DNA from 3 places in the Rhizobium laguerreae genome. Region 3 is predicted to be linked to each of the others. Evidence: predicted binding sites of a transcription regulator. Region 3 holds the regulator's gene; each other region holds the start of a gene.
The links. The regulator LexA, encoded in region 3, represses DNA repair genes until DNA is damaged. The targets are predictions, from matches to a motif close to TGTTCNNNNTGTGTTCNG.
Positions count from the first base shown of each region.

Region 1: recA (recombinase RecA) is a predicted target of LexA. The motif match lies at 8,259-8,276, and genes of this name have one in related genera.
Region 2: dnaE (DNA polymerase III subunit alpha) is a predicted target of LexA. The motif match lies at 3,219-3,236, and genes of this name have one in related genera.

Region 1 is NZ_JAAXQT010000001.1:1,203,173-1,213,795, reverse strand. It holds gene HFO71_RS05950 (hypothetical protein) at 21-548, opposite strand; gene HFO71_RS05945 (NADP-dependent isocitrate dehydrogenase) at 735-1,946, shown strand; gene HFO71_RS05940 (GNAT family N-acetyltransferase) at 2,017-2,463, shown strand; gene HFO71_RS05935 (glutathione S-transferase family protein) at 2,540-3,166, shown strand; gene HFO71_RS05930 (AraC family transcriptional regulator) at 3,239-4,090, opposite strand; gene alaS (alanine--tRNA ligase) at 4,241-6,895, opposite strand; gene recA (recombinase RecA) at 7,050-8,144, opposite strand; gene HFO71_RS05915 (carbohydrate kinase family protein) at 8,374-9,318, shown strand; gene HFO71_RS05910 (pseudouridine-5'-phosphate glycosidase) at 9,407-10,333, shown strand; gene cckA (cell cycle histidine kinase CckA) at 10,570-10,623, opposite strand, start outside.
Region 2 is NZ_JAAXQT010000003.1:606,444-617,066, forward strand. It holds gene proS (proline--tRNA ligase) at 1-471, shown strand, start outside; gene HFO71_RS13570 (lipoprotein-releasing ABC transporter permease subunit) at 487-1,791, shown strand; gene HFO71_RS13575 (ABC transporter ATP-binding protein) at 1,806-2,489, shown strand; gene HFO71_RS13580 (DUF5680 domain-containing protein) at 2,503-2,967, opposite strand; gene dnaE (DNA polymerase III subunit alpha) at 3,473-6,970, shown strand; gene HFO71_RS13590 (L,D-transpeptidase family protein) at 6,971-8,227, opposite strand; gene HFO71_RS13595 (DNA polymerase IV) at 8,320-9,612, opposite strand; gene HFO71_RS13600 (GNAT family N-acetyltransferase) at 9,689-10,276, shown strand; gene HFO71_RS13605 (hypothetical protein) at 10,251-10,623, opposite strand, start outside.
Region 3 is NZ_JAAXQT010000005.1:205,793-216,415, reverse strand. It holds gene HFO71_RS17475 (LpxI family protein) at 1-612, shown strand, start outside; gene lpxB (lipid-A-disaccharide synthase) at 609-1,787, shown strand; gene gltA (citrate synthase) at 1,819-3,108, opposite strand; gene HFO71_RS17460 (ComEC/Rec2 family competence protein) at 3,399-5,831, shown strand; gene lexA (transcriptional repressor LexA) at 5,812-6,531, opposite strand; gene HFO71_RS17450 (VOC family protein) at 6,730-7,626, shown strand; gene kdsA (3-deoxy-8-phosphooctulonate synthase) at 7,623-8,468, shown strand; gene eno (phosphopyruvate hydratase) at 8,609-9,883, shown strand; gene HFO71_RS17435 (FtsB family cell division protein) at 10,021-10,341, shown strand; gene pdhA (pyruvate dehydrogenase (acetyl-transferring) E1 component subunit alpha) at 10,487-10,623, shown strand, end outside.

The sequences.
Region 1 (10,623 bases), on a different contig from region 3:
TGCTCTTGAATGTCGCGCGCCTATTGGCCCTTGGCAATCAGCGCCATCGTTGTCTTCAGGGAATCGCGCGCCTGCGTTTCGATATTCTCGGTGACGATATCGTCGATGACGGGCTTGCCGCCTTCCTCGACCACCTCGAAATGAACGGTCGTATAGTCCTTGGCATCGGGCGCATCCGAGCAGGCGGATTTCTTGAAGCGCACGGTCACCTCGGCCACGCCGTCGACCACAGGCGCTGCCACCATCGTCAGATCCTCCAGCGGGCAGGCATCCTGGCCGTTGACGATGACGTCGTAGTCGAAGGGCGATATGCCGTCGTCGTCGACGGCGGGAAACTGCGCCGCCGCCTGGTATTTCGCGACGAAATCGCGGCTGTAGAGATGGTCAAGCCGGCTCGCGTCGAAGATGTCGATCCAGTCGCTGCTATTGTCGGCCCAGTTGCTCCTGGTCGCGTCCATGATCTCCTTCACCGGAGCGATGATTTCGGCGGCGTGGCTGATGCCTGAAAAGGCGATAAGGCTTGCGATAACAACGGCGATTGTCTTCATGGTCGAATGTCCGGCGTCGGCAGTTGAGGCGGACACTAGCCAAATTCCAGTACTTGGCAATGGCGGCAAAAACGCATTGTCGAACCCCTTGCAGCTTTGCGTTCCCGGTTCACAATGCTATAGCGCTCCTCATCACATCACCCACCCGGGACCCCGTCCCCATTCAAGCTCGAACGAGGCAGATACATGAACAAGATCAAGGTCGCCAATCCCGTCGCCGATCTCGACGGCGATGAAATGACGCGCATCATCTGGCAGCTCATCAAGGATAAGCTGATCCATCCGTATCTTGACCTCGACATCGACTATTTCGACCTCTCGGTCGAAAACCGCGACGCCACCAACGACCAGGTCACTGTCGACGCCGCCAACGCCATCAAGAAGTACGGCGTCGGCATCAAGTGCGCGACGATCACGCCGGATGAAGCCCGCGTCAAGGAATTCAACCTCAAGGAAATGTGGAAGAGCCCGAACGGCACGATCCGCAACATCCTCGGCGGCGTCATCTTCCGCGAGCCGATCATCTGCAAGAACGTGCCGCGCCTCGTTCCCGGCTGGACCAAGCCGATCGTCGTCGGCCGCCACGCCTTCGGCGACCAGTACCGCGCCACCGATTTCAAGTTCCCCGGCAAGGGCAAGCTGACGATCAAGTTCGTCGGCGAAGACGGCACCGTCATCGAGAAGGAAGTCTTCAACGCACCGGGCGCCGGCGTTGCCATGGCGATGTACAACCTCGATGAATCGATCCGCGAATTTGCCCGCGCCTCGATGATGTATGGCCTGATGCGCAAGTGGCCGGTCTACCTGTCGACCAAAAACACCATCCTCAAGGCCTATGACGGCCGCTTCAAGGACATCTTCGAGGAAGTCTACGAGACCGAATTCAAGGATCAGTTCAAGGAAGCAAACATCACCTACGAACACCGTCTGATCGACGACATGGTCGCCTCGGCGCTCAAGTGGTCTGGCGGCTACGTCTGGGCCTGCAAGAACTATGACGGCGACGTCCAGTCCGATACCGTTGCCCAGGGCTTCGGCTCGCTCGGCCTGATGACCTCGGTTTTGCTCACGCCCGACGGCAAGACGGTCGAAGCCGAAGCCGCGCACGGCACGGTCACCCGCCACTACCGTCAGCATCAGAAGGGCCAGGAAACGTCGACGAACTCGATCGCCTCTATCTTCGCCTGGACGCGCGGCCTGGCGCATCGCGCCAAGCTCGACGACAATGCCGAGCTTGCCCGCTTCGCCGCAACGCTCGAAAAGGTCTGCGTCGACACCGTCGAATCCGGTTTCATGACCAAGGACCTGGCGCTGCTGATCGGCCCCGACCAGCCGTGGCTCTCGACCACCGCATTCCTCGACAAGATCGACCAGAACCTGCAGAAGGCCATGGCGTAAGCCGGTCTTTCCAAGATAACATCGAAGCGGCGGGGATTTCCCCGCCGTTTTATTTTGGGAGAATGAACCGATGACGGCCATCCTGCGACCGCTTGAACCCTCGGACCGCGCCGTTTGGGAACCCCTATGGGAGGCCTATCAGCGCTTCTACGAAGTGGTCATCCCGCCCGAAACTACAGATCTCACCTGGGCTCGCTTCCACGATCCTGACGAACCGATGCACGCGCTCGGCGCCTTCGACGAAGACGGCCGTCTCGTCGGCATCGTCCATGCCATCTTTCACCGTTCCTGCTGGCTGCCGCAATGGACCTGCTATCTGCAGGATCTCTATGTCGACAACAGCCAGCGCGGGCTCGGCACCGGGGCCGCTTTGATCGAGGCCGTCGCCGACCTCGCCCGCGCCAACGGCGCAGGCAGGCTCTACTGGATGACCCACGAGACCAATGCAACGGCCCGGCGGCTCTATGACAGGATCGCCGAGCGCTCGGGCTTCATCCAATATCGCAAGGCGCTCTAGCGGCGGGGACTTGCAGGCGGCCATCGCTGCGCTATTGATTCCGTGGGATCAATAACGGCAACACGAGGAGGACGTCATGACCGAAGAATTGGTATTCTATACGAACCCGATGTCGCGCGGCCGCATCGCGCGCTGGATGCTGGAGGAGATCGGCCAGCCCTATCGCACCGAATTCCTGACCTTCGGCGAAACCATGAAGGCGCCGGAATATCTCGCCGTCAATCCGATGGGCAAGGTGCCGGCAATCCGCCACGGCGACACCATCGTCACCGAATGCGCGGCGATCTGCGCCTATCTGGCCGAGACCTTTCCCGAAAAAGCGCTGGCGCCGAGGCCGGAGGAGCGCGCCCGCTATTACCGCTGGATGTTTTTTGCCGCCGGTCCGCTCGAATCGGCGGTGACGATGAAGGCTCTCGGCTTCGAAATTCCGAAGGAACGCCTGCGCATGGCCGGCTGCGGCAGTTTCGGCGACGTCATGAACACACTCGAGAAAGCCGTCTCCGCTTCGACCTACATCACCGGCGAGCGTTTCACCGCCGCCGACGTCTATGTCGGCTCCCATATCGGCTGGGGCATCGGCTTCGGCGGCATCGAAAGACGCCAGGCATTCCTCGACTATGTCGGCCGCATCAGCGAACGCGAGGCTTACAAACGGGCGAACGCCCTTGATGACGAAGCCATCAAGACCATGCAGGCCGCTTGAAAATTCCAGGACGCGGAAGGTCGCCTGACCGTCCAGGGACGCGGCAGATCCGCCGCGCCCCGATCGACGACTTTAGACAAGCGGCATGTGAATATCCGTCAGAAGCTCGGTCGGCGGCACCTCGCGCGGATTATTGAGATATTCCTCGAACATGACCCTGTCCTTCAGCTGCCGGCCGGATTTCGGCAGCCATTCGGCAAAGAGCCACTGATAGGACTTGGACATGTCGGCATAGGGCCCCCTGTGGCGCAGCACCGCATAATCGCCGCCGTCGATCGTGCACCGCTCGAAGGGTGACGCCGCCGGCACTTCGGCAGCGCCGGTGACGCAGGCTATCGAGCGCAGCTTTTCCTCCGGCACAAAATCGGGATCGTCGAGATAGACGCCGATCATTCGCATGTCGGGCTTGGCGAGGCCGCGGGCATAAAGCGTGCCGAACAGCGTCTCGAAGGCCTTGTCGATCTGCATGTAGGAACCGGTATGGGCAACGCTGATCAACTCGATGGGCCCGATCTCGCGTATGGTAACGTCTAACATGGCTTTGGTCTTTCCGTCAGGTGAGGGTTCGAAGGCTGTGTGGCTTCCCTCTTTCCGATAGCGGGCCGGCGGCATGCCGTAGACCGACTTGAAGATACGATTGAAGGATTGGAGATTGGGATAGCCTGATCGCTTCGCAATTTCGCTGACGGCAAGCTCCGTGCGGACGATCTCGCCCGCCGCGCGATGCAGCCTGAGCCGCTTGACGGTGGCCGCCAGCGTCTCGCCGTAAATCGCCCGGTAGATCCTGTGCCAGTGATAGGTCGACATGCAGGCGATCTCGGCAAGGCGCTCCATATCCAGCTCCTCGTCGAGGTGGTCGTGAATATAGGCCGAAACCCGTCTCAGACGGTTTTCATAAAGTGCCCATGCCGTGTCGCCATTCATGTCGGAACCTCGTGCAAATCGATCGGCTTGAGAGAACCATAGTCCGATTTGACAAATCCTGCGGAAATTGGCTCTGAGCTTTGAACCTGCGAAACAAAAAAGGCGGAAGCCAAGCCTCCGCCTTTCGAAAATCGTTGATGAACCGGCAGTTCAGCCGGCAAGTGCCACGGCTACCGCCTCGATCGCCTCGTCAGCCTTCGATCCGTCGGGGCCGCCGGCCTGCGCCATGTCGGGGCGGCCGCCGCCGCCCTTGCCGCCGAGGGCGGCAGATGCGATGCGGACGAGATCGACGGCGCTGTAACGCTGCACGAGATCCGGTGTCACCGCCACGACAGCACTTGCCTTGCCGTCGTCGGAAATGCCGACGAGGGCAACGACGCCCGACCCGATGCTGGTCTTGCCGTCATCGGCAAGCCCCTTCAAATCCTTGGGATCGACGCCCGAAATCGCCTTGCCGAGGAATTTGACGCCGGCGACTTCGCGCACGGCATCGACCGAGCCGCCCTGCCCGCCGCCCATGGCGAGTTTGCGCTTGGCATCAGCCAGTTCCTTTTCGAGCTTGCGGCGCTCATCCATCAGCGCTTCAACACGCGACAGCACTTCGCCCGGCTGCACCTTCAGCGAGGCAGCAAGCGTCTTCACGCGTTCGTCCTGTTCGGCCAGATATTCGCGCGCCGATTCCCCGGTGACGGCCTCGATTCGGCGAACGCCGGCGCCGACGGCACTTTCGCCGAGAACGCGGATCAGGCCGATCTGGCCGGTGGCCCCGACATGCGTGCCGCCGCAGAGTTCGATCGAATAGGGCTTGCCGGCCTTGGCGCCACGCACGCCCTCGCCCATCGCCACGACCCGGACTTCATCGCCGTATTTTTCGCCGAACAGCGCCATCGCGCCTTCGGCGATCGCATCGTCAACGCTCATCAGCCGCGTAGTAACCGGCGAATTCTGCAGCACGATCTCGTTTGCCATATCTTCGACGATCTTGAGCTCCTCGGCCGACATCGGCTTCGGATGCGAGACGTCGAAACGCAGGCGCTCGGGCGCAACCAGCGAACCCTTCTGGGCCACATGGGTGCCGAGCACTTCGCGCAAAGCCTCGTGCAGCAGGTGGGTCGCAGAGTGGTTGGCGCGCAGCCGCGAACGGCGGGCATGATCGACCGTCAGCACGACCGCATCGCCGTCCTTGACGACGCCGTCGACGACAGTACCCTGATGCACGAACAGGCCTTCGCCCCTCTTCTGCGTATCAGAAATCTCGATCTTGCCATGATCGGACGAGATCACGCCGGTATCGCCCATCTGGCCGCCGGATTCGCCGTAGAACGGCGTCTGGCTGACGACGATCTGCACCTTGTCGCCGGCCTTGGCCTCGGTCGAAACCGCGCCCTCTTTGACGATCGCCTGCACGACGCCTTCAGCCGTTTCGGTGTCGTAGCCCAGGAATTCGGTCGCACCGTGTTTTTCCCTAAGCTCGAACCAGACGGTTTCCGTCGCCTTCTCGCCGGAACCGGCCCAATGCGAACGAGCTTCGGACTTCTGGCGCTGCATTGCATCGGTGAAGCCGGAAATGTCGACGCCGATCTCGCGGGCACGCAGCGCATCCTGCGTCAGATCGAGCGGGAATCCGTAGGTGTCGTAGAGCTTGAAGGCGGTCTCACCATCCAGCATATCGCCCTTGGAAAGATCCGTCGTCGCGTCCGACAAAAGCGACAGGCCGCGTTCCAGCGTCTTGCGGAAACGGTTTTCCTCCAGCTTCAGCGTTTCCGAGATCAGCGCCTCGGCGCGCACCAGTTCCGGATAGGCGCGGCCCATCTGCTGCACCAGCGTCGGCAGCAGCTTGTAGACCAGCGGCTCCTTGGCGCCGAGCAGCTGTGCATGGCGCATCGCGCGGCGCATGATACGGCGCAGCACATAACCGCGGCCCTCATTCGACGGAAGCACGCCGTCAGCGATCAGGAAGGCCGAGGAGCGCAGGTGGTCGGCGATGACGCGGTGGCTGGCGCTGCCTTCCGCCTTGACGCCCATCGTATCCTCGATGGTGCCGATCAGCGTGCGGAAGAGATCAGTGTCGAACACGCTGGGAACGCCCTGCAGAATGCAGGCCATGCGCTCCAGCCCCATGCCGGTATCGATCGACGGGCGAGGCAGCGGGTTGCGAACGCCAGGCTCGGTCTGCTCGAACTGCATGAAGACGAGGTTCCAGAACTCCAGGAACCGGTCGCCATCTTCCTCCGGTGAGCCCGGAGGCCCCCCCCAAACATTCTCACCCTGGTCGATGAAGATTTCCGAGCACGGGCCGCAAGGGCCGGTATCGCCCATCTGCCAGAAATTGTCAGAGGTCGGGATGCGGATGATCTTGTCGTCAGAAAAGCCGGCGATCTTCTTCCACAGCGTCGCAGCTTCTTCATCCTCGGAATAGACGGTCACCAGCAGGCGGTTCTTCGGAAGGTCGAAGCCTTCGGTAACGAGCTTCCAGGCAAGCTCGATCGCATTCTCCTTGAAATAGTCGCCGAAGGAGAAGTTGCCGAGCATCTCGAAGAAGGTCAGGTGGCGTGCAGTATAGCCGACATTGTCGAGGTCGTTGTGCTTGCCACCGGCTCGCACGCATTTCTGCGACGTCGTCGCCGTCGAATAGGGACGCTTTTCGAGGCCGGTGAAGACGTTCTTGAACTGCACCATGCCGGCATTGGTGAACATCAGCGTCGGGTCGTTGCGCGGCACGAGCGGGCTCGACGGAACGATCTCATGGCCGTTCTTCTTGAAATAGTCGAGGAAGGTCGACCGGATATCGTTCACACCGCTCATGCTATGCCCTTCAATGCTGCCGGAGGCAGGTAAATTTAAATTCATCGGCTTTTAACGTTCACCCCCGCCACTGTCCAGCAGACAAACAAAACCGGCCGCATTCTCATCAGGAATGCGGCCGGTTGGAACTGTCCGATGAGTTTAAGCGCGAAAATTACATTTCCGCAGTGGCATCGCCATCGCCGTCATCGGGGTCCGGTCCGCCATTCTGCAGGAAGCGGTCGGCGATCAGGCCGGCATTCTGGCGCAGCGACAGTTCGATCTCGCGGGCGAGATCCGGATTGTCGCGCAGGAAAGTCTTGGCGTTTTCACGGCCCTGGCCGAGACGCTGGCTGTTATAGGAAAACCAGGCGCCCGACTTCTCGACGATGCCGGCCTTGACGCCGAGATCGACCAGTTCGCCGGTCTTGGAAACACCCTCGCCATACATGATGTCGAACTCGACCTGCTTGAAGGGCGGCGCCATCTTGTTCTTGACGACCTTGACGCGGGTCTGGTTGCCGATCACCTCTTCGCGCTCCTTGACTGCGCCGATGCGGCGAATGTCGAGGCGCACGGAGGCGTAGAATTTCAGCGCATTGCCGCCCGTCGTCGTTTCCGGCGAGCCGAACATGACGCCGATCTTCATGCGGATCTGGTTGATGAAGATCACCATGGTGTTCGACTTCGAGATCGAAGCGGTAAGCTTGCGCAGCGCTTGGCTCATCAGTCGCGCCTGCAGGCCGGGAAGGCTGTCGCCCATCTCGCCTTCGATTTCGGCACGCGGCGTCAGGGCAGCGACCGAGTCGACAACGAGAACGTCGACGGCGCCGGAGCGCACCAGCGTATCGGTGATTTCGAGCGCCTGCTCGCCGGTATCGGGCTGCGAGATCAGAAGGTTCTGCAAGTCGACGCCAAGCTTGCGGGCATAGACGGGATCGAGCGCATGTTCGGCATCGACGAAGGCGCAAATGCCACCCTTCTTCTGCGCTTCGGCAATCGTCTGCAGTGCAAGCGTCGTTTTACCGGAGCTTTCCGGCCCGTAGATCTCGATGATGCGGCCCCTCGGCAGGCCACCAACGCCGAGTGCAATATCGAGGCCAAGCGAGCCGGTCGAGATCGTCTCGATCTCGACAACATTCTCGTTGGAGCCGAGTTTCATGATCGAGCCCTTGCCGAACGACCGCTCTATCTGTGAGAGTGCCGCTTCAAGCGCCTTGCTTTTGTCCACCGATTTGTCCTCTACCAGCCGCAATGAATTCTGAGACATCCGATCCACCTTTAGGTTATTGAAGCCGCTCAAGCAATGTCGAGTTTGTACCCTATTTGTTCCATTCTCGCAATAGGCGATCAAACAGTTGAAAGAAAAAGGTAAAACGGCACGTGTTCTGTATTTGTTTTATCGATGAAAAGCAACGACTTAAGCCAAAGGTGCCGACTCAACCGCGACGTGGCGCACCGTATCGATTCGTCCTTCGGGCATCGGGAGAGCGGATCGGATGACGAAAAAGATTCTTGTTCTCGGCGGTGCCCATATCGATCGGCGCGGCCGCATCTCCGGCGAGACGGCGCCTGGCGCCAGCAATCCCGGCACATGGTTCGAGGAGCCCGGCGGCGGTGGCTTCAATGCGGCTCGCAACCTGGCAAGGCTCGGTTTTCAGGTGACGATGATCTCGCCGCGCGGCGGCGATCCGATGGGCGAGACGGTCGGAGAAGCTGCCGATTTCGCCGGCATCGACGACCGGCCCTTCGTCTTCCTCGACCGCAAGACGCCGAGCTACACGGCGATCATCGAGAAGGACGGCAATCTGGTGATCGCCCTCGCCGACATGGATCTCTATCGCTTCTTCGTGCCGCGGCGTCTCTCTATCCGCTGGGTGCGGGAGGCTTTCGCCGCGCATGATTTCATCCTCTTCGACGCCAACCTGCCGGAAGAGACGATCGCGGCGATCGTCGCAAAGGCACGGTCGCTAGGCAAGCCCGTTGCGGCAATCGCCATCTCGCCGGCTAAGGTCGTCAGGCTGAAGCCTTGCATCGGGGATATCGACTATCTGTTCCTGAATGAGGCTGAAGCTGCCGCCCTTGCCGGTGAGCGGCCGGAAGACGCCGCCGGCTGGCTACCTTTGCTGAACCAGATCGGCATCCGGAACGCCGTCGTCACCCGCGGCCGGCGTGAGCTCGTCGTGCTTTGCGAGGGCCGCGCCGTGACGCTGCAGCCGCCGATTGCCGACACCGTCACCGACGTTACGGGTGCCGGCGATTCACTTGCGGCCGGCACGCTCGCCGCATTGATATCAGGCCTGCCGCTCGAAGAAGCGGTCCGCCACGGCACTGCGGCCGCCATACTAACCGTGCAATCACGGCACGCCGTCAATGAAAATCTGACGCCCGATCTGCTGAATGAGGCGCTTGCCCTTGTTCCCAAGGTCAGAATTCTGCATTGAAGCGGCCAATTGCATAGTTGAGCATGATGTCGTCCGAAAACCGCTCACACTTTTCGGCATCATGCTCTGTCGATCACAGGACAAGACCATGACCAAGCCCATCTCCCCTCTTCTGCCGATCGCCTATTCGAAGGAAGTCGCCAGCGCCAAGCAGCGCGGCGCGCCGCTGGTGGCACTGGAATCGACCATCATCACCCACGGCATGCCCTATCCCGGCAATATCGAGATGGCCCGCAGCGTCGAGGCAATCATTCGCGAACAGGGTGCGGTGCCGGCCACGATCGCCGTCATTCACGGCACGCTGCATATCGGCCTTGAAGCTGCGGAACTGGAGCAACTCGCCAAGGCGACCGAAGTGATGAAGGTGTCGCGCGCCGATCTCGCCTTCGCCATCTCCGAGCGCCGCAACGGCGCCACCACGGTCGCTGCGACGATGATCGCGGCGGCGCGCGCCGGCATCCGTGTCTTTGCCACAGGCGGCATCGGCGGTGTGCATCGTGGCGCCGAGGAAAGCTTCGATATATCAGCCGATCTCGAAGAATTGGCCCGCACCGGCGTCATCGTCGTCTGCGCCGGCGCCAAGGCGATCCTGGACATTCCGAAGACGCTGGAAGTGCTGGAAACCCGCGGCGTGCCTGTCGTCACCTATGAGAGCGAGGAATTCCCCGCCTTCTGGTCGCGCTCCTCGGGCATCCGCAGCCCGCTGTCGCTGAACAGCCCGGCCGCCATCGCCAATTTTCAGACAGTGCGCGAGCAGCTCGGCGTCGCCGGCGGCATGCTCGTCGCCAACCCCGTGCCCGAGGCCGACGAGATCGCGCGCGAGGAGATGGAAATCTATATCGAGCGGGCGCTCGACAGCGCAGAACGCGACGAAGTCACCGGCAAGGCGGTAACACCTTATCTCCTGTCGACCATTTTCGACCTGACGGATGGCCAGAGCCTGAAGACCAATATCGCGCTCGTTGAAAACAATGCGCGGCTTGCTGCTGAGATCGCTGTGGCGCTGGGTGAATGAAACTACGGGCTGCCGGTTATGCCGAGCAAGCCCCCTCTGCCCTGCCGGGCCTCTCCCCCACGGGTGGGGAGATCGGCTGGAAGCACCGGCTTTCTGAACAAATGTCCCTTTCAACTCGGTGAAGCGTTGATGTGATGGGAAGCGTTCGCCCTTGTGATCTCCCCACCTGTCCGTGGGGGAGATGCCCAGCAGGGCGGAGGGGGCCTACACGGCACGACCTCTCCGTCAAACCTCCCTCACCCGTCCAACGTCTCCTTCACCACAACGGCAAGCTGCTTCAGCGAAAACGG
Region 2 (10,623 bases), on a different contig from region 3:
GGCCATATCTTCTATTTCGGTACGAAGTATTCCGAGCCGATGGGCGCGAAAGTGCAGGGACCTGATGGCAAGGAACACTTCGTTCACATGGGTTCCTACGGTATTGGCCCGACACGCCTTGTTCCCGCCATCATCGAAGCATCGCATGATGATAACGGAATCATCTGGCCGGCATCGGTCGCGCCCTTCGATGTCGTTGTGATCAACATGAAGGCGGGCGATCAGGCCTGTGACGATACCTGCGAGCTGATCTATGCCGCGCTGAGCAAGGCCGGCAGGGATGTGCTCTATGACGATACCGACGACCGGGCCGGCACGAAATTCGCGACCGCCGACCTGATCGGTGTGCCCGTCCAGATCATCGCCGGCCCGCGCGCGGTCGCAAACGGCGAAGTGGAAGTGAAGGACCGCAAGACCGGCGCCCGCGAAACGATGACCATCGAAGCGGCGATCAATCGGTTCGTGGCTTAAGGAAACGGAGGCGAAATGGCAGAGGCAGCAGTGGACCGGAGTTCGAAATCCGGCTTGGGTCCGGCTGGCAAGCCATTTTCCACCTTTGAACGCCTCGTGGCGTGGCGTTATCTGCGCGCCCGCCGCAAGGAAGCCTTCATATCGGTCATCGCCGGCTTCTCCTTCGTCGGCATCATGCTCGGCGTCGCGACGCTGATCATCGTCATGGCCGTGATGAACGGCTTTCGCACCGAGCTCGTCTCGCGCATCCTCGGCATCAACGGCCACATGATCGTCCAGCCGGTCGACGGCCCCTTCACCGATTATCCTGCCCTCAGCAGCAAGCTCGCCGCCGTACCCGGCGTCAAGATGGCGCTACCCCTGGTAGAAGGCCAGGTGCTCGCCTCCGCCCAGGCCGGCGGTAGCACCGGCGCTCTGGTGCGCGGCGCCCGCGCCGAGGACCTGACCAAGCTCAAGACGGTCTCCGACAACATCAAATCAGGCGACATAGTGGGTTATGCCTCCGGCGACGGCGTGCTGATCGGCAGCCGCATGGCCGATCAACTTGGTCTGCGCGTTGGCGATCTCATTACGCTGACGTCACCAGATGGCGACATCACGCCGATGGGCGTCAGCCCTCGCATCAAATCCTACAAAATCTCCGGCCTCTTCGAGATCGGTATGTCGGAATATGATTCCTCGATCATCTTCATGCCCCTCGAGGAAGCGCAGCTCTATTTCAATGCCGAGGGACTGGTGCAGTCGATCGAGCTCTTCGTCGATAACCCCGACGATATCGACGATCTGAGGCCCAAGGTGGAGGAAGCGGCCGGTCGCCAGATCGCCATCACCGACTGGCGCCAACGCAATCAGACCTTCTTCTCGGCGCTGCAGGTCGAGCGCAACGTCATGTTCATGATCCTGACACTGATCGTGCTTGTCGCGGCGCTGAACATCATCTCCGGCCTCATCATGCTGGTGAAGGACAAGGGCAGCGATATCGCCATCCTGCGCACCATGGGCGCCAGCGCCGGCGCGATCATGCGCATCTTCTTCATGACCGGAGCGGCGATCGGCATCGTCGGCACTATTGCCGGTGTGCTGCTCGGCGTTCTCGTCTGCGTCAACATCGAATCCGTCCGCCAGTTCTTCTCCTGGATTTCAGGCACCGTACTCTTCAATCCGCAGGTCTATTTCCTCAGCCAGCTGCCGGCCGAGATGGATCTGAGCGAAACGATCTCGATCGTCGTCATGGCGCTGACGCTCTCCTTCATCGCGACCATTTTCCCCGCCTGGCGTGCCTCCAAGCTCGATCCCGTGCAGGCCCTGCGCTACGAATAAGGAATGCCGCCTTCATGAAACGCAACGTCGTTCTCCAGCTTACCGGCGTCGAGCGCCATTACGGGCAGGGCGGTACGCTGCTCTCGATCCTGAAGGGCGCGGATTTTTCGATATCGAAGGGGGAGATTGTCGCTCTCGTCGCCCCTTCCGGCACCGGCAAGTCGACACTGCTGCATGTCGCCGGCCTGCTGGAGCATCCGGACGGTGGTGAGGTCAACATCAACGGCCATGCCTGTGACGGCCTGAGCGACGAGAAACGCACCGCCATCCGCCGCAGCGAAATCGGCTTCGTCTACCAGTTCCACCACCTGCTGCCGGAATTCTCGGCGCTCGAAAATATCATGATGCCGCAACTGATCGCCGGGCTTTCCTGGAAGGAAGCCGGAGAGCGGGCCGGCCAGCTTCTCGATTATATGCGCATCGGCCATCGTGGCTCGCATCGCCCCGGCGAGCTTTCCGGCGGCGAGCAGCAGCGCGTCGCAATTGCCCGCGCCGTCGCCAATGCGCCGACCCTGCTTCTTGCCGACGAGCCAACCGGCAATCTCGACCCCGAAACGGCAAGCTACGTCTTCGACGCGCTGGAAGCGCTGGTGCGCCAGTCCGGCCTTGCTGCCCTCATCGCCACCCATAATCACGAACTCGCCCGCCGCATGGATCGACGCGTGACGATTTCGGACGGCAAGATCGTCGATTTCTGAGGCCCAGATCACATCAAGGGATGATCAATCCGCCGCGATAGTCGAGTTGATAGGCCTTCTGGCCATCGACCATGATGCATTCGTGGCCGATGAACCGCTCGCAGCCGCCTTCGCTACTGTCGATATAGCGGCCGAACGGATGGTCGAATTCCATCCCGCCAAGAAACCGGCCATCGCGATACATCGCCGAAAGTGCGGCCTTGATCACTGCTCCGGCTGCTGTGCCGTCGATCAGCTTCGCTGCGATGATGCAGCCGAAATAATTCATCGCCCAGGCGGGCTCGTCGGCAAGCCACACCACTTCCTGTCCGGCGAAATCGGTCCCGCCGAAATAGCTGTCGAGATAGCGCCAGTCGCCGCGTTCGTAACCGATATCGTGGGCACCCGGCCGACAGGGCACGCGCGCCACGCCGCCGCCGACATAGGTGGCAGCCTTCGCCTCCACGACGAATTCGTTCAGCATCGCAAGCTCGACCATGTCATTCTCCTCTCGGCCCCGATGCTGGCAAATATGCCGCGGCATGTAAAGAACAAAAAGGGAACATAGGTGAGAAATAAAGAGTCGCCCTGAGGAGGTCTGCCGCCTGAGCACCATTGCCGATCTGCGGCGGATCGGGAAAAGGGCAAGGTTGCTGCCGATAACGTCGAGCGCCGGCCTTTAGCCGATTCGGCGCCTATTTTCCTGGGATTTTCGAACACAAGAAAGAAGGAAAAGATTCCTGTTGACAACAGAACATACATGGAACAAATTGAAAACATAACGAGTAAAGGAGAGACCGATGACTGACATGATCCGTGATATCGCAGCCTTCACCTCCATCGCAATGTTCGTTGCCAGCTTCTCGCTCATCGTCATGGCGCTCTAAAGTTTTCAGGGGATCGCATGGTAATCATGCGGTCCGGACGCGGGACTTCTTCTGGACATCATCGCCCTCTTTGCCGACAATACGTCCGATTCATTCGGGTGATTGGGAAGGCATGTTATGGCGGATACGGCAAAGGGTTCAACGGGTGAGGCGACCGGCGGTGCGCCAGGTTTCATCCACCTGAGGGTCCATTCAGCCTATTCGCTTCTCGAGGGCGCACTGCCGCTGAAGAAGATCCTCTACAAAGCGACCGGCGACAGCCAGCCGGCGATTGCGATTACCGACACCAACAATCTGTTCGTCGCCCTCGAATTCTCCCAGAAGGCGATGGAAGACGGCCTGCAGCCGATCATCGGCTGTCAGGTCTCGATCGATATGGGAGACGGGTTGGAAACGGAAAAGCGCGGCGGCCAGCAGGCCCTGGTCAAGCTGCCGTCGATCGTTCTTCTTGCCGCAACGGATGCCGGTTACGAACGCCTGGTCGATCTCGTCAGCCGGGCCTATCTCGGCGGCGAGAGCAACCAGGCTGTTCATATCAGCTCCTCCTGGCTGGAGGAGGCAGGCACGGAAGGACTGATCGCATTGAGCGGCGCCTTGACCGGGCCGGTTGACGTGGCGATCAAGGAAGGCCATCCCGCTCAGGCGGAAGTCCGGCTGCTCACGCTGAAGCGTCTCTTCGGCGACAGGCTCTATGTCGAGCTGCAACGGCACGGCACTTACGACAAGCGGCACGAGCAGAAGATTATCGGGCTCGCCTACGCCCACGACCTGCCGCTGGTTGCGACCAACGAGGCCTTTTTTCCGACCCGCGACGATTACGACGCCCATGATGCGCTGATGGCGGTCGCGCACAACGCCATAGTCTCCGACGACAGCCGCTTTCGCCTGACGCCGGATCACTATCTGAAGAGCCGGGCCGAGATGGTCAAGCTTTTCGCCGACCTGCCGGAAGCACTGGAAAATACGATCGAGATTGCCACGCGCTGCTCCTTCGTGCTGAAGACGCGAAAGCCGATCCTGCCACGCTTCACCGGTGCGACCGACGATGCCGAGGAGGCCGAACGCGCCGAGGCGGGCGAGCTGCGCCGCCAGGCGGTCGAAGGACTGGACATGCGGCTTGCAACGCTCGGCATGTCGCCGGGTTACGAGGAAAAGGACTATCGCGAACGGCTGGATTTCGAGCTCAGCGTCATCGAGCGCATGCGTTTTCCCGGTTACTTCCTGATCGTTGCCGACTTCATCAAATGGGCCAAGCAGCATGACATTCCGGTCGGTCCCGGCCGCGGTTCGGGCGCCGGTTCGCTGGTTGCCTATGCCTTGACGATCACCGACGTCGATCCCTTGCGTTTTTCGCTGCTCTTCGAGCGCTTCCTCAATCCGGAACGCGTCTCGATGCCGGACTTCGACATCGACTTTTGCCAGGATCGCCGCGAAGAGGTGATCCGCTACGTCCAGGCCAAGTATGGCCGCGAGCAGGTGGCGCAGATCATCACCTTCGGTTCGCTGCAGGCACGCGCCGCCCTTCGCGACGTCGGCCGCGTGCTGGAAATGCCCTACGGCCAGGTCGACAAGATCTGCAAACTCGTGCCGAACAACCCGGCCAACCCGACGCCGCTGTCCAAAGCGATCGAGGAAGAGCCGAAACTGCAGGAGGAGGCGGCAAAGGAACCGGTTGTCGCGCGCCTGCTCGACATCGCCCAGAAGATCGAGGGGCTTTACCGCCATGCCTCGACCCATGCCGCCGGCATCGTCATCGGTGACCGGCCACTTTCCAAGCTCGTGCCGATGTATCGCGATCCGCGTTCGGATATGCCGGTTACCCAGTTCAACATGAAATGGGTGGAGCAGGCGGGCCTCGTCAAATTCGACTTCCTCGGCCTGAAGACGCTGACGGTGCTGAAGGTCGCCGTCGATTTCGTCGCCAAGCTCGGCGTCAAGGTCGATCTCGCGGCCATTCCTCTCGACGACAAGAAAACCTACGAGATGCTGTCGCGCGGCGAGACGGTCGGCGTGTTCCAGGTGGAAAGTGCCGGCATGCGCAAGGCGCTGATCGGCATGAAGCCGGACTGCATCGAGGACATCATCGCGCTGGTGGCGCTCTATCGTCCCGGCCCGATGGAGAATATCCCGACCTACAATGCCCGCAAGCACGGCGACGAAGAGCTGGAATCGATCCATCCGATGATCGACCACCTGCTCAAGGAAACGCAAGGCGTCATCGTCTATCAGGAACAGGTGATGCAGATCGCCCAGGTACTATCAGGCTATTCGCTTGGCGAAGCCGACCTTCTGCGCCGCGCCATGGGCAAGAAGATCAAGGCCGAGATGGACCAGCAGCGCGAACGCTTTGTCGTTGGCGCGGTCAAGAATGGTGTGTCGAAACCGCAGGCCGACAATATCTTCGAACTGCTGGCGAAGTTCGCCAATTACGGCTTCAACAAGTCGCATGCCGCCGCCTATGCCATCGTCTCCTACCAGACGGCCTACATGAAGGCGCATTATCCGGTCGAATTCCTCGCCGCCTCGATGACGCTCGACATGTCCAACACGGAAAAGGTCAATGATTTCCGTCAGGATGCCAAGCGCCTCGGCATCGAGGTGATCGCACCCTCGGTGCAGACCTCCTTCCGCCATTTCGAGACCGGCGACAACCGCATCTATTACGCGCTCGCCGCACTCAAGGGCGTCGGCGAATCCGCCGTCGACCATATCGTCGAGGTGCGTGGCGACAAGCCCTTTGCCAGCATTGAGGATTTCTGCCTGCGCATCGATCCGCGCCAGGTCAATCGTCGCGTGCTCGAAAGCCTGATCTATGCCGGCGCCTTCGATTGTTTCGACATGGACCGCGCCCAGCTGGCAGCCGGCCTCGACCGTGTTCTCGGTTATGCCCAGCGCGCCCAGGAGAACAAGCTGAGCGGCCAGTCGGACATTTTCGGCAGTACGCTGACGTCGGGGCCCGAGAAGATCTCCCTGCCGCCGTTCTCGCCGTGGCTCCCCTCTGAGCGGCTGCTCAAGGAATTCCAGGTGCTGGGCTTTTATCTGACAGCCCACCCGCTCGATTCCTACAACAACATCCTGCAGAAGATGCGGGTGCAGACCTTTGCCGAGTTTTCCGCCGCCATCAAACAGGGCGCGGCCAATGCGCGGCTTGCCGGTACCGTCATCTCGAAGCAGGAGCGCAAGACTCGCACCGGCAACAAGATGGGCATCATCGTCTTTTCGGATTCTTCAGGCCAGTTCGAAGCGGTGCTGTTTTCGGAAATGCTGAACCAGTATCGCGATGTGCTCGAGTCGGGAAAATCTTTTGTGCTGACCGCGACGGGCGAGGAGCGGCCGGAGGGCATCGGCCTGCGCATCCAGACGATCCAGTCGCTGGAGGAAAAGTCGCTGCAGATGCAGAAGGCGCTGCGCGTCTATGTCCGCGATTCTGGACCGCTGCGGATGGTCGCCGGCCATCTGAACGCCAAGGGTGACGGCCTCGTCTCCTTCATCGTCATCAAGGAGGATGGCAAACGCGAGGTGGAAGTGGCGCTGTCGGAGAAATACCGCATCACGCCGGAGATTGCCGCCGCCCTTCGCGCCGCCCCCGGCGTCGTCGACGTCGAGCTCGTCTGATCACCCGCGGGTGATGGTGATGAAATCCGTGCCTTCGCCGGTCTCCCGGCCGAGGCCGGTATCGGAGATCGTCAGCGTCGAGCCCGGCGCGATGAGGGCGTCGATCTTGCGGCGGGTCTCATCGGGGATGGCAATCCGGCTGAGCGAACGGGCGATCGGCTTGCCTGTGATGATCGAGCTTTCCTGATTGGTGATGCCGAGCCGCTTCATCGTTTCGCGGGAGAGATTGTTCTCGAGCGTGATAGCGAACCAGTCCGCCGTGCCGGCCTTTGCATCGACGGCATGCAACGTGAAGAAATGCGTGCCAAGCGCCAATCCCGGATCGGCGATCGTCACTGGCGCTTCGAAGAGGGGCTTGAAGGCCTGCCGCACCATAATGACGCCGTTCGGCGGCTCGCCCCTGCCAGCCGCGGCATAGACTTCCCTGAGAAGCGTGTCGGAGACCAGGCTCCTGTCGGCGGCGAATTCGGTCGGCCGCAATGTCCTGAAAGCCTTGATCGCCTGCACGGTCGACGGACCGAGCAAGCCGTCCGGATTGCCGGCGGAAAAGCCGAGCTGGTTGAGCAGGGTCTGGATGTCGATCACCGTCTCGCGCAGCGTCCGGCGCGTGATCAGCATGCTGATCGGCTCGGACGGCGGCTCAGGTTCGTGTGTTGCAATCGGCTGCACGGCCGGCATCGGCATCGCCGCCGTGTCGTTCATCGCCACCTGCACAGGCTCCCCGAGCCGGTCGGGCATGGAGGGTCGCAGCTCGACATCCGAAAGCAGCGGCATCGCCGACGGTGCATCCGGGCGGAAAAGCGTCGGATGGTCGATCGGCTGCGGCACCAGTTCACGGTCGCTGATGATCACAGGCACACTGAGGTCGGTCATGCCGTAAAGCATTTTTGCGAAGGCGCCGGGCATGCGCACGCAGCCATGCGAGGCCGGATAACGCGGCACCGAATTGGATTCGTGCAGCGCGATGCCGGACCAGGTCAGCCGTTGCATGAACGGCATCGGGGCGTTGGAATAGAGATTGGATTCGTGGTATTTCTGCTTTTCCAGCACCGAAAATATGCCGCTCGGCGTCGTGTGGCCGTCCTTGCCGGTCGAGACCTTCGAGGTCGCGACGACCTCGGTGCCATCATAGACCGCAAGCGACTGCTTGTCCTTCGAGACGATGATCTGCAGCGTGCGCGCATCCACGGCAAGAGCGGGGTGCACGAGTGCGGTGGCCGACAGCAAGCCGAGGCCGAAGACGAGACGCGAGAACATGATACCCAACCATACGCAATACTTGCCCGGCACATTATGGGACGAAGTTTAACGAAGATTTTATAGGCCGGATCGCCGGCTGCCCTCACGCGTTAGTGATCGCGCCTGCCGCTGCCGAAGGTGTAGCCGGTCTCGACCGTTTTCTTGCCGAACTTGTCACGCAGCTTGTCCATCGCCGCTTCGGCTGCCGCCCGCCGGCCCGATTGCCGGTCGATGAGGTCGGGCGGATCGGCGAGGGCGGCATCGCCGAGATCGGTAACGCCGATGCCGATCAGGCGGAATTTCGTACCATCAGTCTCTTTTTCGAGAAGCTCGAGCCCGGTGCGGAAGATCTTGTCGGCAAGCTGGGTCGGGTCTTCGAGCTTGCGGTTGCGGGTGCGCGACTTGAAATCGGCGGTCTTCATCTTCAGGACGACGGTATGGCCGGCAATGTCGTTTTTCTTCAGCCGCCAGGAGACCTTTTCGGAAAGGTTGCGCAGGATCGGCACCAGATCGTCGTAGCGCGATATGTCGTCGAAGAAGGTCGTCTCGGCTGATACGCTCTTGGCCGCATCGTTAAGATGCACCTCGCGGTCGTCGATGCCGCGCGACAGCCGTGCCAGCCGCTGGCCGATGCTGCCGTAGCGGCGCATCAGGTCGTTTTCCTCCATCTGCTGCAACTGGCTGATGGTGCGGATGCCGTCCGCCTCCAACGTCGCCGCAAAGGCCTTGCCGACGCCCCAGATGGTGGTGACGGGACGCGGCGCCAGGAACTCGACCGCTTCCTCTCGGCCGATGACCGAAAAGCCGCGCGGCTTCTGCAGATCGGAGGCGACCTTGGCGAGGAATTTGCAATAGGAAAGCCCAACCGAAACTGTGATGCCGATCTCCCTTTCGATGCGACGGGCGAATTTGGCCAGGGTGCGCGCCGGCGGATCGTGATGCAGCCTCTCGGTGCCGCCGAGCTCCAGGAAGGCCTCGTCGATCGATAGCGGCTGCACCAGCGGCGTCAGATCCTGCATCATGGCGCGCACCTGCCGTCCGACCCGGACATATTTCTCCATGTCGGGGCGGATGACGATCGCTTGAGGGCATGCCTCCAGCGCCTTGAACATCGGCATGGCCGACCGTACGCCGTGGATGCGGGCGATATAGCAGGCGGTGGAAACCACACCGCGTTTGCCGCCGCCGATAATGACAGGCTTGTCGGCAAGTTCCGGATTGTCGCGTTTCTCCACCGCTGCGTAAAAGGCGTCGCAATCGATATGCGCAAGCGTCAAGGCGTAGAGTTCGCGGTGGCGCACGAGACGGGGGCTGCCGCAGGAAACGCAACGGCGCGCCTCGCCCTTCTGCTCGGCAAGGCAGTCGCGACAGAAGCCGGGTGTCTTGTCAGGCGCAGGCGTCATGATGAGAACAAAGATTGAACGCCGGGACATTACGCCTTAAGCTTCCGAGTCTCAAGAGAGGGCGGGAGCTTTGCCTTTGGATAACAATCTTCGTTTCGAGCCGGTAACGCCAGAACGCTGGGACGATTTCGAAGTCATGTTCGGGCCGCAGGGTGCCTTCTATAACTGCTGGTGCGTCGCGTTGCGTCTGCCGTATGGGGTGAGGACGAAGATGGCGGCCGACGAACGCAAGGCGCATATGCGGGAGCGGATCAAGGCGGGTCCGCCGCCTGGCATCCTCTGTTATGCGGACGGCGCGCCGGTCGCCTGGGTGCAGGTCGGGCCGCGCCACGACGTACCGCAGTTCAATTCGCCGCGCACCGTCTCGCGGCCGCTGGAGGAGGGCGATGCGCATGATCCATCCATCTGGGCCGTCAGTTGCTTCTTCCTGCTGCCCAAACTTCGCGGCACGGGAATGAGCCACCGTCTGCTCGCCGGCGCGATCGACCATGCCCGGCGCCAGGGAGCGCGGCTGCTCGAAGCCTGTCCGATCGATCATGTCAAGCAGTCGAAATCCGTGACGCTCTGCATCGGCTCTACGGCGATCTTCGATGCCGCCGGTTTCGAGACGGTTGCGCGGCGCAAGGACGGCCGTCCGCTCATGCGGCTGGAACTGCGCGCGTGAAGGTGCCGGAAACAAAATGCGCCTCGATCAGCGCGGCCACATGCGTCCAGTCGGTGGCGCGGGTGATGTCGTTAGCGGCGGCCGGGGCGAAGCGATGGACGGGCGAGTTCGGCACCAGGTGAATCAGCAGGCAATCGGCGACGTGATCCCTGACGGAATGCAGATTGCGCGCCATATCATCGATGAAGATGACGGGAAGGGAGCGGCTGGCATGCAATGCGTGAACGATCGGCCCTTTGGGTTGTTCGGTAGCAAGCAGCGGAAAGAGCAGGCCCATCCTGTCGAGCAGGCGACGGCGCTGGTTCTGGAACCGCGGCTGCATGGCTGTCAGGAAAAGGATATCGGCC
Region 3 (10,623 bases):
GAGGTGCGCCCGACGCTGCGCACGCTGATGAAGATGCCGGCCACGATCCGCACGTTGCTGTCCGGCGGCGACGATACGGTGCTGCAGATGGTGATCCGGCTGATCGAGGGAAACGGCCGCCGCGTCGTCGGCGCTCATGAGATCGCTCCCGACCTTCTTGCCTACGTCGGCCCGCTTGGCGCTGCAGCGCCTGGCGAGGAAGACCGGCGCGATATCAGGCGCGCAGCGGAAGCCGCCGAAATGCTCGGCCGGCTCGATGTCGGGCAGGGCGCCGTCGCCATCGGCGGGCGTATCGTCGCGCTGGAGGGTCTTGAGGGCACGGACGAGATGCTGGAGCGTGTCGCGGGTCTCCGAGCCGCCGGACGCATCTCGCCACGCCGCCGCGGCGCGCTGGTCAAGCTCTGCAAGCCGCAGCAGGATGTTCGCGCCGACTTGCCGGCGATCGGCGTTTCCACGGTCCTGAACGCGAGGAAAGCCGGCCTTGCCGGCGTCGCCGTCGAGGCCGGCCGCTCGCTGGTGCTCGATCGCGCCGCCGTCATCAAAGCCGCCGATGAGGCCGGGCTTTTCGTCTGCGGCATCGATCGCGGCCTGCCGGCATGGGGGCTCGAATGAACGGGGCGCCGCTGAAGATCGCCGTCATTGCCGGCGAGGTGTCAGGTGATCTGCTTGGTGCCGATCTTGTCGCCGCCCTGAAGCGGATTCACAGCGGACCGGTGGAACTCGTCGGCGTCGGCGGCGAGGGGCTCCAGGCCGAAGGCTTGAAATCCCTGTTCGATTTTTCCGAGCTGTCGATCATGGGCATCACCCAGGTGCTGAGCCGGCTGCCGAAGCTCTATACCCTGATCCGCCAGACGACGGCTGCGATCATCGCCGCAAGGCCTGATATTCTTCTCATCATCGACAGCCCGGATTTCACCCATCGCGTCGCCAAGCGTGTCCGCACCACGCTGCCCGATCTGCCTGTTGTCAATTATGTCTGTCCGAGCGTCTGGGCCTGGAAGGAATATCGCGCCACGCGCATGCTCGCCTATGTCGATCATGTGCTCGCCGTCCTGCCCTTCGAGCCCGCAACAATGCGCGAACTCGGCGGGCCCGAGACCACCTATGTCGGCCATCGCCTGATCGCCGATCCGGCGCTGCTCGAAGCGCGGCGGCTGCGCGCCGGGCGCGCACCCGTCGGGCAAGCGGGCAAGGCGATCCTGATGCTTCCGGGGTCAAGATCCTCCGAAATCGTCAAGCTCCTGCCGTTCTTCGAGGACGCGGCCAAGGAACTCGTCGCCCGCAACGGCCCGATGCGATTCCTGCTGCCGACCGTGCCGCACAACGAAGCGCTGGTGAAGGGTCTGGTTGCCGGCTGGGTCACGCCGCCGGAGGTGGCGGTCGGGCCGGCGCAGAAATGGAAGGCCTTTGCCGAAGCGGACGCGGCGATGGCAGCCTCCGGCACAGTAATCCTCGAACTCGCCCTTGCCGGCGTGCCGACGGTGTCCGTCTACAAGACGGATTGGATCATCCGCCTGCTCGCCCCGCGCATTAAGGTGTGGACGGGCGCATTGCCCAATATCATCGCCGATTATGCCATTGTGCCGGAATACCTGAACGAGATCGTCCGCGGCGCCAGCCTGGCGCGCTGGATGGAGCGGCTGTCGGCCGACACGTTCGAACTGAAGGCGATGAACGAGGGTTACGATCTCGTCTGGCAACGCATGCAGACCGAAACGCCGCCCGGCGAGCACGCCGCCGAGACCCTTCTCGACGTCTTGAAAAAGAAAAAACCCGGTCGTTTCTGACCGGGTTTTCTTTTGGGTTCTTTTAAAGCGATCAGCGCTTCGAAACTGGGATGTAATCGCGCTTCGGTTCGCCGACATAGAGCTGGCGCGGACGGCCGATGCGCTGTTCCGGATCCTCGATCATCTCGTTCCACTGCGCGATCCAGCCGACGGTGCGGGCGAGCGCGAAGAGCACGGTGAACATGGTCGTGGGGAAGCCCAGCGCCTTCAGCGTGATGCCGGAATAGAAGTCGATGTTCGGATAGAGCTTCTTCTCGATGAAATATTCGTCGGTAAGCGCGATGCGCTCCAGCTCCATCGCCACTTCGAGCAACGGATCGTCCTTGATGCCGAGTTCGCCGAGCACCTCATGCGTCGTCTTCTGCATGATCTTGGCGCGCGGATCGTAGTTCTTGTAGACGCGGTGACCGAAGCCCATCAGGCGGAACGGATCGTTCTTGTCCTTGGCGCGGGCGACATATTCCGGAATGTGATCGACCGTGCCGATCTCCGTCAGCATGTTGAGCGCTGCTTCGTTGGCACCGCCATGCGCGGGGCCCCAGAGGCAGGCAATGCCGGCGGCAATGCAGGCGAACGGGTTGGCACCCGACGAACCGGCGAGACGGACGGTCGAGGTCGAGGCGTTCTGCTCGTGATCGGCATGCAGGATGAAGATGCGGTCCATGGCGCGGGCAAGCACCGGATTGACCACATATTCCTCGCAAGGCACGGCAAAGCACATGCGCAGGAAGTTCGAGGCATAGTCGAGGTCGTTCTTCGGATAAACGAAGGGCTGGCCGATATGGTATTTGTAGGCCATGGCGGCAAGCGTCGGCATCTTGGCGATCATGCGCAGGCTGGCAACCATGCGCTGGTGCGGATCCGTGATGTCGGTGGAGTCGTGATAGAAGGCCGACAGTGCGCCGACGCAGCCGCACATGACGGCCATCGGATGCGCATCGCGGCGGAAGCCGGTGAAGAAGCGGCTCATCTGCTCGTGCACCATGGTGTGGTGCGTGACGCGGTAATCGAAATCCTTCTTCTGCACGGTGGTCGGCAGTTCGCCGTAAAGCAGGAGATAGCAGACTTCGAGGAAGTCGCCATGCTCGGCGAGCTGCTCGATCGGATAGCCGCGATGCAGCAGGACACCTTCGTCGCCGTCGATGTAGGTGATTTTCGATTCACAGGATGCGGTCGAGGTAAAACCCGGATCGTAGGTGAAGGAAGCGGTGTTCTTGTAGAGGGCACCGATATCGATGACGCTCGGGCCGATCGTGCCGCTTTTGACAGCAAGGTCGACAGACTTGTCACCGATTTTTATTGTAGCGCTTTGATCCGTCATGCTGATCCTCCGAAATGGCGGTGGCGCCACAAAAGCGCCATAGGGGTTAAGCGTCCTCACCGATAGCTATATGATCGCGAAGCTAATGCCAAGTTACCGTGACGGCATTTTGTGCATTGCGGTATCACCTTTTAGGCACTGCAGCGATGAGCCGCACGCATATCGGAAGCCGATGATTCGACTGGTCTTTTGGCGCTCGCGATTTTCCCTCATATTTCAATCGATTATTCTTGCCGGATTTGATTGGAGGTTGCATTCTGGCCGCCTTCGCATCCGGGCTTGGGCGGTTCATGCAGGAGTTGACGACAGTCGAATTGCGGCCGGAAGCAGGCGAAGGCGCTGCTAACACTTCCAATTTTTCACCACCTCTGGTGGGAACGCGACCGACACGGACGCAGTCGGCGACACCATTGCGCCATCGGCTGCCGGCCGCAGCCTCGCAATTGCTGCGGGCCGGCATGCGCATGCTGGGCGAGGAGGCGGACCACGGCCGCCTGCTGCTGTTCTCGCCAGTTTTCCTCGGTACCGGGTCAGCCGTCTGGTTTCTCGCGGCATCGGATTTTCCTCTCATTGCATCGCTGCTCTGCCTGTTGGCGCTGACCGTGGCGGTTGTCATCGCCAGCCGCAGCCGGACGGCGGTGCGGGCAACGCTGCTGGCGCTTGCGCTCGTGGCCTGCGGCATGGTCTCTGCGCAGCTCGAGAGCTGGCGGATTTCCACGGTGATCCTCGATTCCGCCGTGACGACGACGGTGACCGGCCGTGTCGAGCGGCGTGAAGGCGACGGTCGCGGGCGGTGGCGCTACATTCTTGCCGTCACCGGCACTGAGGCGCCACAGGTGAAGCGGCCGCCAGAACGTATCACCGCGATCGCCCGCGGCGCGGACGCGGCCTTCGAGATCGGCGATATCATCACCGGCAGGGCGCGGCTGACGCCGCCGGCAGGTCCAGCGCTTCCCGAGCTCAACGACTTCTCCTTCAGTGCTTATTTCGACGGCATCGGCGCGAATGGCTTCTTCTACGGCGCACCGACGAAGGCCGATCTGCAGGCAGGTCCGCAGGCTGCGAGATCGACGCCGGAAGCTTTGCTCGAAGGGCTCTACCGGCTGCGCAGCGGCATCGGCGACCGCATACGGTCGATCCTGCCCGGCGACACCGGTGCTTTTGCCGCTGCTCTGGTGACGGATGAGCGGCGCGCCATTTCGGATGCGACGACGGAGGCGCTGCGCCAGTCCGGTCTGGCTCATATCATCGCCATCTCCGGTCTCAACATGGCGCTGTCGGCCGGCATCTTCTTCGTCGGCTTCCGGATGCTGCTCAGCCTCTTTCCCGGCATCGCTGAGGCCTACCCGACGAAGAAGATCGCTGCCGCCGGCGCGCTCATCGCCGTCACCGCCTATTTCCTGATCTCCGGCTTTGCGGTCTCTGCAGAGCGCGCCTTCATCATGATGGCCATCATGTTGATTGCGGTCTTCTTCGACCGGCCGTCGATCAGCCTGCGCAACGTCGCGCTCTCCGCTCTCGTCATCATCGCCATTTCGCCGTCCGAGGTCTTGGGACCGAGCTTCCAAATGTCCTTTGCCGCGACATTGGCGCTGGTCTCGGGCTATCAGCTGTGGAAGGACCGGCGCGTCCGCGAAAACGCCTTTCTGAAGCTGCCGATCATCCGGCCGTTCGTTACGGTTGCCGGTTTCTTCGGCGGCGTCTTCCTGACCTCGCTGATCGGCGGTTTTTCAACCGCGCTGTTTTCGATCGAGCATTTTCATCGCCTGACCGCCTACGGCCTGCCGGCTAACCTCGCGACGATGCCGATCATCTCCTTCATCATCATGCCGGCAGGTCTGCTGGCGATGCTGCTCATGCCTTTCGGTCTGGATGTTTGGGCTTGGAAGATCGTCGGATTCGGCCTCGATTTGGTGATCGCGGTCGCAAAGACGGTGTCCGGCTGGGGTGGCAATATCGACGTCGGCCGCTTGCCCGCCTGGTATTTCGCCGTCGCCGTGGCAGGCTTTCTGCTGCTGACGCTGTTCCGCACCCGGTTGCGCCATGTCGGCACATCGATCATCACGGTCGCAACACTCATCCTGTTGCTTCTACCGGGTCCCCGGCCGCCCGATCTGGTGATTTCGGAGGATGGCAGTCTCGTCGCAGTCGTTGAGGCGGCGGCAATGGCTTCCAACCGTGAAAGACCGCCGGATTTCATCTTCGACCAGTGGCAGAGAGCGCTGGTCCGGCCGAGGCATGATCCGCCGAAGATGCTGGATGGTCCTGCTATCCCGCCTGAGGGACAAGACCGCCGCGTCAGGCTTTCCCGCGATCAGCAGAACGAAGCAAGGACCGCGATGCGGGCGGCCGCAGCGGCCGGTGACGCAGACCGCTTTTCCTGCGTCAAGAAGGCCTGGTGCACATCAAGGCTTGGCAATGGTCAGGTGGTAACCGTCATCGACAACGCCGGCTATCTCGGCCCGGCATGCGACGCGGCCGATATCGTCGTGACGTCGGTGCGCCTTCGCTTCAACAATTGCCGCTCAGGTGCGACGCTCTTCACCGGTGAGACGCTGCGCAGGACCGGTTCCATCGAGTTGCGCTTCACGGACACCGGCCTCGAGGTCGCAACCGCATTCGATGCATTGTCGCGGCCATGGATGCGCCATCGCGCCTATGACTGGCGCAGCAACAGTTTTACCGAATCCGGCTTGGCCAATGTCAGTGATAGCGGCGAATGAGACCGACGAGTTTACCCTGAACCTTGACACGGTCCGGCCCGAAAATCCGGGTCTCGTAAGCCGGGTTGGCCGCTTCTAGCGCGATCGAGGCGCCCTTGCGGCGGAAGCGCTTGAGTGTCGCTTCTTCGTCGTCGACCAGAGCAACGACGATGTCGCCAGGACTTGCGGTGCTGCCGTTGCGGATGATCACGGTGTCGCCGTCGAAGATGCCGGCATCGATCATCGAATCGCCCTTGACCTCCAGCGCATAATGTTCCCCGGAACCGAGCATGTCGGCCGGAACGACGATGTCGTGGGTATTGTTCTGGATCGCCGAGATCGGCACACCGGCAGCGATTCGGCCCATGACCGGCACGGAGACCGAGTTGCCGTTGTCGGCGACGGGTTTTGCGGGAGCAGGAGTGGCGACCGGCTGAGGTTTGCCGAGGCTGCCCTCGATGACGCTCGGCGAAAAGCCGCGCCGGGGCTGAATGCTGGGGCTGTAGGCCTCCGGAAGCTTGATGACCTCGAGCGCACGGGCGCGGTTCGGTAGGCGGCGAATGAAGCCACGCTCCTCGAGCGCTGTAATCAAGCGATGAATCCCGGACTTGGAGGCGAGGTCCAGGGCATCTTTCATTTCGTCGAAAGACGGCGGAACGCCGGATTCTTTCATGCGCTCGTGAATGAAAAGGAGAAGCTCCTGTTGTTTGCGCGTGAGCATCGACGTTGTGACCTCGTGATTGAAACAAATCCAGAACAGACACTATATGTTCCATATGTGTTCCGCAAGTAGCTAAATTTCTGTAAAGCTTGGTGCCAACTCGTTGAGATTTTTATTTTCATTCGCCGGATTGGCACAGATCTCTTGCAATGAGGGGCGCGCCGTCGCAGATCTCTTGCCGTTTCCAGGAGGGATATCATGAACGAGCATTCCGCCAAACCGCACCCGCTGGATCATGTCGTGCTGCCGGTCGTCAATATCGATCTGGCGCGCGAGAGGCTCGGCAAGCTCGGCTTCACCGTTGCCGCCGATGCGCGCCATCCCTTCGGAACGGAGAATGCCTGCGTCTTTTTTGCCGACAAGACCTATCTGGAGCCGCTCGGGATTGCGAACGTCGAGGAGAGCGAGGCATCGGCGCGGCAGGGTAATGTCTTCACTGCCCGCAACCAGGCCTTCCGTTTCCGCTGTGGCGAGGAGGGGCTCTCGGGGCTGGCTTTCGGCAGCAAGAATGCCGGCATCGACCATCAGGATTTCGTCGGCAACGGATCGAGCGCTGGCGAGATGCTGCAATTCACCCGGCCGATGACGATGCCGGACGGTTCCGAGACGATTGCCGGCTTTAAGCTGGCTTTCGCCGGCGACCTGCGCGCGCCTGATCTCCTGTTTTTCACCGTCGAGCGCGTCAATCCGCTACCGGCCGACCGCGCGGCGCTGGAGACGCATGCCAATGGCGTCACCGGCATAGTTGAGATCGCGCTTTGCACGCCAGAGCCGGCCGCCTTCGCTGCCTTCGTCGGCCTTGCCGTGGCGCAATCGGCAGTCGAGAAAACCGGTTTCGGCGTCGATATTGCGGCATCGAATGCGAAAATCAGCCTGATGACGCCGGAAGGGCTGGAGGCATATTTCGACATCGCCGTCTCATCCGCAGATCGCGGCCTGCGCGGCCGGGCAATCCTCTTTGCTGTCGCCGATCTTGCCGTGACAGAAGCGCATTTGGCTGCTAACGGGGTGACATACACGCGCAAGAACAATCGCATTCTGGTGAAGCCCGCGCCCGGGCAGGGCACGCTCTTCGCCTTCGAGGAAACACGATGAGCACTGATACGAATTCCGAGGTCAGGATCGGCGAAGGCCAAGGCCAGGTCACCTTTTCCAATACCGGCCGCCTGTCGCTGATTGCCGGTCCCTGCCAGATGGAGAGCCGCGACCACGCCTTCATGGTGGCCGGGACGCTGAAGGAGCTTTGCGCAAAGCTCGGCATCGGCCTCGTCTACAAGAGCTCCTTCGACAAGGCGAACCGGACCTCGCTCTCGGCCGAACGCGGTATCGGGATCGAAAAGGGCATGGAGGTCTTTGCCGACCTCAAGAAGGAATTCGGCTTTCCCGTCCTGACAGACGTTCATACCGCCGAGCAATGCGTGGAGGTGGCAAGGATCGTCGACGTCCTGCAGATCCCGGCCTTCCTCTGCCGCCAGACCGACCTTCTCATCGCCGCCGCCAAGACCGGCCGCGTCGTCAATGTCAAGAAAGGCCAGTTCCTCGCCCCCTGGGATATGAAGAACGTTCTGAAGAAGCTCAATGCCAGCGGCAATCCGAACGTGCTGCTGTGCGAGCGCGGCGCCTCGTTCGGCTACAATACGCTGGTCTCCGACATGCGTTCGCTACCGATCATGGCGGCGATGGGCGCGCCGGTTATCTTCGATGCCACCCATTCCGTGGCACAGCCGGGCGGGCAGGGCGAATCCTCCGGCGGTCAGCGGGAATTCGTGGAAACCCTGGCGCGCGCCGCAGTGGCTGCCGGTATTGCCGGTGTCTTCGTCGAAACCCATCAGGACCCCGACAATGCCCCTTCGGACGGCCCGAACATGGTCTATCTCAAAGACATGCCGCGGCTTCTCGAAAAGCTGCTTGCCTTCGATGCGGTCGCCAAGGCTTGACGTTCAACAGCATGACATGATCGTGCTATAGGCGAGATCTAACGCGGTTCGAAGGCTGGAAATTGCAGCATTGTAATTTGCACGCCTTCGACTAAGACAGGTTTCGAACCGACTTATCATCCACCGAGCAGGAAGAACCCATGACTGCAATCACCGATATCATCGCCCGCGAGATTCTCGATAGCCGTGGTAACCCCACCGTCGAAGTCGATGTCTATCTCGAAGATGGCAGCATGGGCCGCGCGGCCGTCCCCTCGGGCGCCTCGACGGGCGCGCATGAGGCGGTCGAACTGCGTGACGGCGGCAAGCGCTACCTCGGCAAGGGCGTCGAAAAGGCGGTCGAAGCCGCCAACACCGAGATCTTCGACGCGATCGGTGGCATCGACGCCGAAAACCAGATCCAGATCGACAACATCATGATCGAGCTGGACGGCACGCCGAACAAGTCGCGCCTCGGCGCCAACGCCATCCTCGGCGTATCGCTCGCCGTCGCCAAGGCTGCCGCCCAGGCGTCCGGCCTGCCGCTCTACCGTTATGTCGGCGGCGCTTCCGCCAGCCTGCTGCCGGTGCCGATGATGAACATCATCAATGGCGGCGCCCACGCCGACAACCCGATCGATTTCCAGGAATTCATGATCCTGCCGGTCGGCGCCGATTCGATCGCCGAAGCCGTGCGCATGGGTTCGGAAGTCTTCCATACGCTACGCAAGGAACTTGCGAGCCAGGGCCACAACACCAATGTCGGCGACGAAGGCGGTTTCGCACCGGGCCTGAAGAGCGCGCCTGAGGCCCTCGACTTCATCATGAAGTCGATCGAGAAAGCCGGCTACAAGCCGGGCGACGACATGTGCCTCGGCCTCGACTGCGCCTCGACCGAATTCTTCAAGGACGGCAAATACGTTCTCGAAGGGGAAGGTCGCACGCTGGAATCGGGCGCCATGGCGGAGTATTTGGCCGAGCTCGCCGCCAACTATCCGATCATCTCGATCGAGGATGGCATGGCCGAAGACGACTGGGACGGCTGGAAGACGCTGACCGACCTGGCCGGCAAGAAGACCCAGCTCGTCGGCGACGACCTCTTCGTCACCAACTCCGCCCGTCTTCGCGACGGCATCCGCATGGGCGTCGCCAACTCGATCCTCGTCAAGGTCAACCAGATCGGCTCGCTGACGGAAACGCTCGACGCCGTCAACACGGCGCACAAGGCGGCCTATACCGCCGTCATGTCGCACCGCTCCGGCGAGACGGAAGATTCGACCATTGCCGATCTCGCGGTCGCCACCAACTGCGGCCAGATCAAGACCGGTTCGCTATCGCGTTCCGACCGTCTCGCCAAGTACAACCAGCTGATCCGCATCGAAGAAGGCCTCGGGCCCCAGGCCCAGTATGCCGGCCGCTCGATCATCCGCGGCTGATCGGATCTGACCTTTGATTGTTTAACCCGCGCCTTCCCGGCGCGGGTTTTTTCTTGCCCGTTTTTTAGAGTCAACGAACGGTTAATCTCTGCGCGCTAGATTGAACGAATTGGTAATGCGTTCAAGAGCATGCGTGTATGTGGACAAAGCATCATAAAAAGAGAAGAATCGGTCGCTTCGTCATTCCGGCCATGACGGTCGCCTTCCTTTCCTACTTCGGTTATCATTGCATCCATGGCGATTACGGCCTGCGCGCGACGGAGACATTCGAGCGTCAGCGTGTCGCGCGTGAAAAAGAGCTTGCCGTCTTGAAAGCAAAGCGCGAACATCTGGAAAATCAGGTCGCGCTCTTGAGTGATGGCTCGCTCGACAAGGATATGCTGGACGAAAAAGCGCGTTATCAGCTCAACATGTCGCGCGCCGACGAGATCGTCGTTTTCAACCACTATTCCAATTAACTGGAAATAGGTTAATTAGAATTTTCGTAGTTTTTCCAACGTTTTAGCGTCGAATACGAGCCATGCATTTATGGCATTGCTGTGGTCATATTTCTTCCCTATGGTACGCGCGACCAAGAACCGACAAACCCATAGGGAGGGTTGAATGGCGCCGCGAAAGACCGCGACCGTTTCCAGCCGCAAAACTGCAGCAAAACCGGCAGCCAAAGCATCGAATGGAGGCCCGGTAGCCGACTTCGATCGCAATGAGGAGCTCAAGGCCTATCGCGAGATGCTGCTGAT